3 regions of the Algoriphagus sp. 4150 genome follow, and region 3 is predicted to be linked to each of the others. Evidence: riboswitches for the same ligand, from Rfam matches in the RefSeq annotation. Region 3 holds a riboswitch; each other region holds the start of a gene.
What was found. Region 3 has a riboswitch for thiamine pyrophosphate ahead of J2X69_RS04025 (TonB-dependent receptor). Riboswitches for the same ligand answer to the same signal wherever they lie in the genome.
Positions count from the first base shown of each region.

Region 1 (3,282 bases), on a different contig from region 3:
TCCCTTTTCTTTAAATTCTTCTGACTTTTCAAACATTCCCGCTTCAGCGTCATTTCGAATTTCCTGACTGATTTTCATCGAGCAGAATTTCGGTCCGCACATCGAACAGAAGTGGGCGACTTTTGCGCCCTCAGCAGGAAGTGTTTCATCGTGAAATTCACGTGCTGTGTCCGGATCCAGCGATAAGTTGAACTGATCTTCCCATCTGAACTCGAAGCGGGCTTTACTCAACGCATTATCCCGGTATTGTGCTCCGGGATGCCCTTTTGCCAAATCCGCAGCGTGCGCAGCCAGCTTATAGGTGATCACTCCTGTTTTCACATCTTCTCTGTTTGGCAAGCCTAGATGTTCTTTTGGCGTGACGTAACATAGCATCGCAGTACCAAACCAACCAATCATCGCAGCACCGATTGCCGAAGTAATGTGATCGTAGCCCGGTGCAATATCCGTAGTCAAAGGCCCTAAGGTATAGAAAGGAGCCTCTTGACATTCTCTTAACTGCTTGTCCATGTTTTCCTTGATCATGTGCATAGGCACGTGTCCGGGACCTTCTATCATCACTTGCACGTCGTGTTTCCAAGCGATTTTTGTCAGTTCGCCCAATGTTTCCAGCTCGGCAAATTGTGCAGCATCGTTTGCATCGGCGATCGAGCCCGGACGGAGACCATCTCCAAGAGAGAAAGCCACATCGTATGCCTTCATGATTTCACAAATGTCCTCGAAATGCGTGTAAAGGAAATTCTCTTTGTGATGTGAAAGACACCATTTTGCCATAATAGAACCGCCACGGGAGACGATTCCCGTCATTCGCTTGGCTGTCAATGGAATGTATCTCAAAAGCACACCGGCATGGATGGTGAAATACGATACACCTTGCTCGGCTTGCTCGATCAACGTATCCCTGAAAATCTCCCATGTCAAATCTTCTGCTTTACCTTTTACTTTTTCGAGTGCCTGATAAATCGGAACAGTTCCTATCGGGACGGGTGAGTTGCGGATAATCCATTCTCTAGTCTCGTGAATATTATCCCCGGTAGACAAATCCATAATGGTATCTGCACCCCAACGGCAAGCCCACACTGCTTTCTCCACTTCTTCTTCAATGGATGAAGTCACGGCACTGTTACCGATATTTGCATTGATCTTCACCAAGAAATTACGTCCTATAATCATCGGCTCGCTTTCCGGGTGGTTGATGTTATTTGGGATAATGGCTCTTCCCGCTGCTATTTCATCGCGTACGAATTCAGGTGTGATGAGATTTTTAGGAGTATTCGCACCGAAACTTTCGCCTATATGCTGCGCACACATCGTATCGTATTCGCCGTTCCATTGCGCTTTCAAATCTTCTATCCGTTGATTTTCGCGAATGGCAATATATTCCATTTCAGGTGTGATAATTCCTTTTTTGGCATAGTGCAACTGTGACACATTTGCACCGTTTTTCGCCCGCAGAGGTTTTGCAATATGCTCAAAACGCAAATGATCCAACGAACTGTCGTTCAATCGTTCCTGTCCGTAATCTGAAGTTGAGGATTCCAGACGCTCCACATCCCCGCGGTCAAGAATCCACTGCTCTCGGATGCGCGGCAATCCTTTTTTGATATCTATTACAGCATTTTCATCCGTATAGGGTCCACTTGCGTCATATACAGTCACCGGCGGATTCTTCATTGTTCCTCCGCTGAACAACTTCGTAGGCGAGACCGCAATTTCACGCATCGCTACTTTGATATCGTGGATTTTTCCCGGTACATACACTTTTTTAGAGCCGCTTATAGGTCCTTTTGAAATACTGCCCTGCATGGGTGATTTGTCTTTTTTGCTCATAACTTACCCTCCTTGAGTTGCTTTGATGATCAATAAATTATCGTTTGCTTTTAAGTAGGTCTTTGCCCACTCTGTCTTGGGTACAATGGTTTCATTGATTGCCACAGCAATACCATTTTGTTTTTCGCCTATCTGACGAAAAACAAAGTCTGAAACCGATGTTTCTTCCTGTACCTCCTGAGTTTGATTGTTATATGTTATCTCCATCCTGTAAAAATTATATACTTCAGGGGAGACACAGCACGTGTATCACTTAGCTTTTTCCTTCGGCAGTACTAACTGCATCAGGTTCAAAGGGTATAATCTCAGTCCTTACTGTATTCAGTGAGGACACCCCTAAAGTTTTCCCAAGCTACAAATAAATTGTGAGAGTGGGAAGAAAGAAGGGATGTTTTGTAAATCCCCGTTCTGAATGCCCGCAATGATATCGTTATCTTTAATCCCCCGGTTTAGGGGCTTGACTGTAAGATTTTTTGAGTTGACTGTTTACCATTTTTCATCCTAACAGACTAAGGCATAGCAATCAAAATTCAAACGCTATGCAAAGACATACAAACTCCAAGATTTACGTACTCTGCCTCTGCCTGTTTTTTATGGTAGTCGAAGGTCAATCCCAAGTATTGAAGAAACTCAAAGACCAGGTGACAAACAAAGCCATTTCAGGTGACAATCAAAGTAACGAAGGGAATGGCTTAGGAGGGATTGACCTAGCAGGAATGATGGGACAAACCAAGGATTTTAAAGCTCCTTCTGAGTATAGCTTTGATTTCCAAGTGACCATGGAAATGAACATGGAAAAGGGCAAACCCATGACTCAGGTATGGAAGTACAATGTTCGGGACAGCTATTTCGGTATGGAGACAGCGGGCATGCTGATTATATACGATCTGGATAGTGATGTGATGGTGACTATTAATCCCAAAGACAAAACCTATTCGGCTATGTCCACCTCAATGATGGGGATGTTTGGTAGTGCCGCTGATGCACAGGAAGATGAAAGCATGCCGGAAATGATCAAGACTAACGAAACCAAAACTATTTTGGGTTACGCCGCAACGAAGTACATCATAGAAGATGAAAACCTGAAAGGTGAGTTTTGGATAGCTCCTGAAGTAAAGTTTGATCAGTCTGCCTTTGCCAAATCCCTAGGTTCTTATTCCAAAAATAAAGTCGCTATACCTGAGAAAATGCAGGGTTTTATGATGGAAATGACAGCTTTCGATAAGAAGGGTAAAATTTCTTCAAATATGAAAGTCATACAACTTGGCGAGATCGAGCAAGTGATTGACATGAGCCAATACAAAAATGGGATGGCCTTTTAAGTCGCTGAATCATGAAACTACTTGCAATCACATTCAATCTGCTGCTGATAGCGGCATCTATGTGCAGTACATCTACTGGGGAGAAAAGTCTCTTGGGTAACACTACCGGTTCCAAAAAGGTGAAAGGTTC
Region 1 is NZ_JAVDWS010000003.1:20,698-23,979, reverse strand. Features, by position in the region: gene thiC (phosphomethylpyrimidine synthase ThiC) at 1-1,830, opposite strand, end outside; gene thiS (sulfur carrier protein ThiS) at 1,834-2,037, opposite strand; TPP riboswitch at 2,075-2,178, opposite strand; gene J2X69_RS06210 (DUF4412 domain-containing protein) at 2,370-3,152, shown strand; gene J2X69_RS06205 (hypothetical protein) at 3,164-3,282, shown strand, end outside.
Region 1: it holds a riboswitch for thiamine pyrophosphate, as region 3 does, so the genes downstream of both, thiS (sulfur carrier protein ThiS) here and J2X69_RS04025 (TonB-dependent receptor) in region 3, are expected to answer to the same signal.

Region 2 (3,282 bases), on a different contig from region 3:
CAGACCTGGAATCCAACTATTATCAGAATCAAGAAGAAGCATTCAATGGATTGGTAGCTGTATATGACGTAGTCGGAATGCAGGGCGGAGGATATGTCACCAAACTGACTGCTCTTAACGCTGCATCTGACGATCACTTTGCCGGTGGTGGTGGGCCAAACGATGTCACTTCCATTCAGGTGTGGTCCAATTATACACTGGATCCTGCCAACGGCCCTCAGGGAGATCTTTGGAGTAAGGGTTTTTCAGGAGTTTTTCGCGCAAATGTACTTATACAAAAACTTCCCGGAGTACCTATGGATGAAGCAGTAAAGGCACGCTATCGTGCAGAAGCTATCTTCCTACGCGCTTATTTCTATTTTGATCTGGTACGCTTTTTTAAAAACATACCGCTTTTCACAGAGCCGGTCTCCACATCCGAAATGTTCGACGTAGTACAGGCAGATCCTGCTGAGGTATATGCTCAGATAGAAGCGGATATTTTGGAAGCACTTCCCAACCTTCCTACCCAGCTCAATCTGGAAACAGAAGCGGGAAGAGCTACTGAAGGAATGGCCCGTGCTGTCTTGGGCAAGGTCTATTTGCAGCAGGAAAAATTTGAAATGGCAGCAGAGCAATTTGAAATGGTAAACGGTACTCCGGGCGGAACCAGCCAGTATGGATACAAATTATTGGACAAGTTCTCCGATCTATTTGAAGTTGACAATAAATTCAACTCGGAGTCAATTTTCGAAGTATCCTTTACGAATACATCAAATGGTGATTGGGGGTGTGTAGGATGTACAGAAGGCAATCTTTTGAACATCATGGTAGGCCCCCGAGGTTACAATCCAATCGCAGATACTGCACCGGATTATGTTTCAGGATGGAGCTTTTTGACTGTTACTCCGGATTTATATCAAGTGATGAAAAACGATCCCCGTAAATCAGCAACGATTGCAGATTTGGACAGTTTGGAAAAAGCAGGAGCAGTTACTTATGAAAAAGGCTACAACAATACCGGCTATTTCTTGGAGAAGTTTGCAGGACGGCAGAAAGACAGATCAACAGGAGGTGGAGTAATGGAGCTGAACTTCCGTCAGAATATCTATGAAATCCGGCTTGCAGACTCCTATCTTTTGGAAGCTGAAGCATTGGTAAGAGGAGGTGGAAATACCGGCCGAGCACAGGCTCTGCTAGATGCAGTTAGGGCAAGGGTCGGCTTAGCACCTGTTCCTGTTTCTATAAATTCAGTTTTGGAAGAAAGACGTCTGGAGCTCGCAGGAGAAGGACATAGATGGTTCGATCTAATCAGAAATGGAAAAGCTTCCGAAGTACTTGCAAGTAAAGGCTTTGTGGCAGGAAAGCATGAGATTCTCCCTATTCCACTTTTGGAGTTGGACAATACGCTGATAGAACAAAATCAAGAATATGGCGGCAGTAAATAAGCAACGCATATAAAATGATAGAGACCTATTCCCGGCTATGGGAATAGGTCTTTTTATTTAAAATAGTGCATACCTGAATTGGAATGAAGTCAGAATCCAATTTATCCAAAGCTGATATAAAGGTATCTGTCTTAGGATTTGTTACTCTATTTCAGCCACTCCCATCTTTTGACCCAATCCATCAAGAAAGCTTCCCGGTGCTTCGCTACAGTTTTAGCTCCCTGCTTGGTTATTTTTCGCAATTCCTCAGGTTTCGGAAAATCCGGTTTATGCGCAGCGAGCTTAGAGTGATCCAGCTCGAAGAGCGAAATCATGTATTAATCCCTATCTTAGCACCATCAATTAAGGGGTGCCCTAATATTTCGGGCTGAGATCATACCCATCGGTGAGCGATCACTGAGCACCTGATCCGGGTAATGCCGGCGTAGGGACTAGATTACTGTTCTCCCTTTTTTGAATAATTCTAAAACGTTATTCAAATGCTATTGTATATTGACATGAGTCTGCTCGCTGAGCAGATCAAATCCACGGGTGTACTGGAATGGTTCGCTGTGGGTTTTGGAGTCACCTCAGTACTGCTCGCCCGCAAAAACAATGTATTGCTCTATCCCGCCGGCATCATCGGGATCTTATGTTCCGGCTTCTTGCTGGTGGATGCCAAGCTCTACGCCGAAACCCTGCTCAATGCCTATTACCTAGTAATGAGTATTTATGGCTGGGTCATGTGGAAAAACAGATCTTCCTCCGGGGCATCACAAATCTCAAGAAGTACAGGTACTGAGCAGAAAATCACCTGGGCAATCGCTCTGGGCGGCTGGGCATTTCTCTATTTTATACTTACCAATTTTACCGACTCCGATGTGCCTATAGTAGATGCCTTTGTATCCTCCACCGCCTGGGCGGGGATGTGGCTTTTGGCAAAAAGAAAGTTGGAAAACTGGATTTGGCTGAATGTGTCAAATATCGTAGCCATTCCTTTGCTCTTTCACAAGCAACTGATTCTAATCTCATTTCTTACCATTTTCCTTTTCGTCGTAGCCGTTTTTGGTTATTTCGATTGGAAAAAAGAACTAGACCACAGCCATGGAGAATTCGAAACTGTTTAGCCACGAACTCGCTACCAAAGCAGAAGAACTTGGATACCTTCCCGAGGAATGGCTGGCTGAGATTTATTCCAAAAAATGGTTTAAGCTTTTTGTGCCAAAAGACTTGGGAGGACTGGGCTGTACCTTGCCGGAAGCCTTGGAAATTGAAGAAAAACTGGCCAAGCTGGACGGGAGTCTGGGATGGACAGTTACACTGTGCGCAGGCGCTGCCTGGTTTGTCGGTTTTATGGAAGAGTCACTTCGCAATGAGATTTTCCCAGACGAAAAACTCTGCCTGGCAGGAAGTGGATTTGTAGGAGGAAAAGCCAATTTGGTGGGTGACAAATACCTCATTTCCGGGAGTTGGACCTACGCTTCCGGAGCCCTGCATGCAACACATCTCACTGCCAACTGCGAGATACTGGAGGATGGGAAGGCACTGTTGGATGAAAAAGGAAAGCCGGTGATCAAAGCTTTTGTCCTCGACAGAAAAGATGTAGCTATTCTTGACGGCTGGAATTACATGGGCATGATAGCCACGGGAAGCCATGCTTTTCGATGCGATGACCTTGAAGTCCCGCTAAACCGTTGCTTTGAAATTCTTCCGGAAAAAGCTCAATTGACTGCCTCAGTTTACCAATATCCCTTCCTGCAGTTTGCCGAAGCTACGCTTGCAGCGAATATTCTGGGTATTTCTCTTCACTTAAAGGAATTGATAGAGCAGTCGTTTTGGAGAAGACATGAGTACAGAAAATACGACAAAAAGCATC
Region 2 is NZ_JAVDWS010000037.1:10,847-14,128, forward strand. Features, by position in the region: gene J2X69_RS23765 (RagB/SusD family nutrient uptake outer membrane protein) at 1-1,427, shown strand, start outside; gene J2X69_RS23770 (hypothetical protein) at 1,574-1,741, opposite strand; TPP riboswitch at 1,763-1,876, shown strand; gene pnuC (nicotinamide riboside transporter PnuC) at 1,907-2,533, shown strand; gene J2X69_RS23780 (acyl-CoA dehydrogenase) at 2,511-3,282, shown strand, end outside.
Region 2: it holds a riboswitch for thiamine pyrophosphate, as region 3 does, so the genes downstream of both, pnuC (nicotinamide riboside transporter PnuC) here and J2X69_RS04025 (TonB-dependent receptor) in region 3, are expected to answer to the same signal.

Region 3 (3,282 bases):
TTGATGGTCAATGCGGCCGAAGTATGCTGGATAAATACCTGCAAAAAGCCCGTTTTAATTTTGGCTATCTCGGGGATTGCATTTTCCACTTCATCGGTAATCAGATGATAGCCTGCGGGAAATGACGGTAAGCGAAGTTTATGTTGGAAAAATTGAGTCATCCACAAAAATACGCTTCCTTGATACATAGACAAAGCTCTCTTCCATTCATTATTGCTTGTCATGATACAGTCGCTGCCACAGTAAGGACGCCGGCAAATGACCAATGAGTTCTACTATTTAGGGCATGCTGAAAAACTCCGGTAATAGATCAAAAGCTATCATATTGAATGATTAACCCATTTTTCATACGAACGGTTTTTCAGCAAGCCCTATTTACTTCTTTTCGCCAATGGATTGTATTCCAGCGCCTTTTCCACCCAAAACTCCCAATCTTCCTCCAAATCAAACCCCTCAGGATCTACATAAACGAATCCCTTCAAGGGTTTGCCGGAGAATTCCATCGGTCGGCAGCCTGTTCGCTTCATACACAGATCTTCAGCAAATTCTCCGATACGCACCATCATTCGGTCTTTGGAAGTAAGCTTATTCCGATCCAGACCCATGCACATTTTTTCATCAACCATGAAAATCATTCCGCCCATCATGCTTTTGGTGCTGAAAGCAACTCCTCTACGCTGAAAACTTGACGCTAATCTCTCAATTAAATATTCATCATAGACCATGGTTCAATTGTCTTAGATCTTGGCAATGCTATTCTCCAGCACACCGATTTCATCAATTCCAATTCTCACCCGGTCTCCCACCTCCAGTGTAAAATCATCCGGAACAATTCCGGTTCCTGTCATCAGAAAACAACCAATTGGAAAAGTATTCGCACGGAAAAGCCAATCTGCCAATTCCTGAGGCTTACGCTTCAGCTGGGTCAGTGCAGTTTCGCCCGAAAATGCCAAAATATCATCTCTGAAAATCTCCAATCGGATAGTGGCAGTGTCTTCCAGAGCATTATCCGTAATATAAAGGCAAGGTCCGATCGCGGCACATCCTGCATAAACCTTCGCCTGAGGCAAATAGAGAGGGTTTTCTCCTTCAATGCTTCTGCTGCTCATATCATTGCCGCAGGTGTATCCCTGAATTTTTCCCGAGGGAGAAACCACCAAAGTCAATTCAGGTTCCGGCACGTCCCAAGTAGAATCCTTTCGGATATTTACGGAACTTCCCGGTGCGGAAACCCGACTTGCAGTTGCTTTGAAAAACAATTCAGGCCGGTCAGCATTGTAAACTTTATCATAGAAATCCGCTCCACCTGCATCTTGGGATTCTTCCATTCGGGCAGTCCGGCTACGAAAATAAGTCACTCCCGCGGCCCAAATTTCCTGATTTCCCATCGGTGTCAAAATTCCCTTCGCAATCAATTCATCTCCTTCTTCCGGAGAAATGGTCTTCCACGTTTTCGATTCTGTTTTCAGGTAATCTTTTAGATTTTCTTGGGCCAGCATGATATCCCAATTTATCTCAGGACCAAAAAAAGCTTGATTTTCATTCAGCAAAAGTGTGCCCGAAGGCAATTTGTAGATTTTCATAGGTTAATAGGGTTTGATTAGAAATTTAGGAAAAAGAATCGAGAGAAATATAAACACAGGAAAGACTTCTTACCAACAAATTGAAATTTGTCAAAACCACTTTTCTAATCGCCGGATTTGCGAAGCAACTTTTCCCCACTACCTTTGCTTGTAGATCATAGGGGGTGCCTTAACAAAACGGGCTGAGATCATACCCATACGACCTGATCCGGGTAATGCCGGCGAAGGGAAATGAACAAGCGTAGCAACAAACAAAATCAAATAATCGAAGCGCGACTCTTCCGGATTTTGAATTTTGTCAATGCGACAGGGTAAACAAAAACGGCAAGCTTCCCTAGAGCTTTCCCATGTTTCACTCAATCTCCCTCAAGGGAAAATTACAGATGAACAAAGTATTTCTTGGTCTGGCTTTATGCTTAGCCTCAATTTCAGCTTGGGCACAGCAAAGCCTCAGCGGTAAAGTGCTGGATGCATCATCCGGCGAAGTATTAGTGGGAGCCTCAGTATGGGCAGAAAATCAGGGAAAAGGTGGCGTCACTGACGAAAATGGTCTTTTCACCATAAATAAATTGCAGACAGGGAGGCTAGAGCTTCGAGTTTCTTATATAGGTTACAGTACCGTCAAGCAGACGTTGGAGGTGCCATTTTCCGGCGAACTTACCATACGATTGAATCCAACAGACCTGATGACGGAGGAGTTTATCGTATCCGCAACCCGGGCTTCACAGAGCACTCCCACCACTTTTCAGGAGATCAGTAAGGAATATTTGGCCAAGCGAAACTTGGGTCAGGACATGCCTCAACTCTTGAACTTCACACCATCGGTGGTGACTTTTTCCGATGCGGGGGCGGGAATCGGCTATACAGGAATGAGAATCAGGGGTTCAGATCAAAGCAGAATCAATGTGACTGTAAACGGTATTCCTATGAATGACGCCGAGTCCCATGGTGTATTCTGGGTGAATATGCCTGATTTTGCTTCCTCAGTGGATAATCTCCAAATTCAGCGCGGGGTGGGAACCTCCACAAATGGTGCGGCGACGTTTGGAGCCAGTCTTAATTTCCAGACCGATACCAGAAATGACGACGCTTATGCACAAGTGGATAATTCCGTCGGATCATTTAATTCATTCAAACATACAGTCAAAGTCGGATCGGGATTGCTGAACAACCGGTTTGCTGTAGATACAAGACTATCCAAAATCACCTCGGATGGCTATGTGGATCGGGCCAGCTCAGATTTGAGTTCGTATTTCGTCTCAGCAGGATACTTTGGAGAAAACCATGTGTTGAAACTGAATGTCTTTTCGGGTAAGGAGAAAACCTACCAAAGCTGGTATGGACTACCTGAGTCAAAACTCAAAGATGACAGAACCTTCAACTACTACACCTACGAAAACGAAACGGATAATTATCAGCAAGATCATTATCAATTGATTTATGCAGGTAAATTCGGCAGCAATTGGAAAGTAAACGGTGCACTACACTACACTTACGGACGTGGTTATTATGAGCAATACCGGGATGATGATGCTTTTGCCAACTACAACCTGCCCGATGTCATCATCGGAGATTCGACGATCAGCAGCACGGATATTATCCGTAGGCGATGGCTGGATAATGACTTCTATGGTGCCGTCGCGTCCATTAACTATATCTCCGACAATGGAAAATGGGATGTAGTTCTAGGTGGTGGAGC
Region 3 is NZ_JAVDWS010000002.1:158,440-161,721, reverse strand. Features, by position in the region: gene J2X69_RS04040 (secondary thiamine-phosphate synthase enzyme YjbQ) at 1-161, opposite strand, end outside; gene J2X69_RS04035 (TfoX/Sxy family protein) at 372-725, opposite strand; gene J2X69_RS04030 (fumarylacetoacetate hydrolase family protein) at 738-1,583, opposite strand; TPP riboswitch at 1,734-1,830, shown strand; gene J2X69_RS04025 (TonB-dependent receptor) at 1,967-3,282, shown strand, end outside.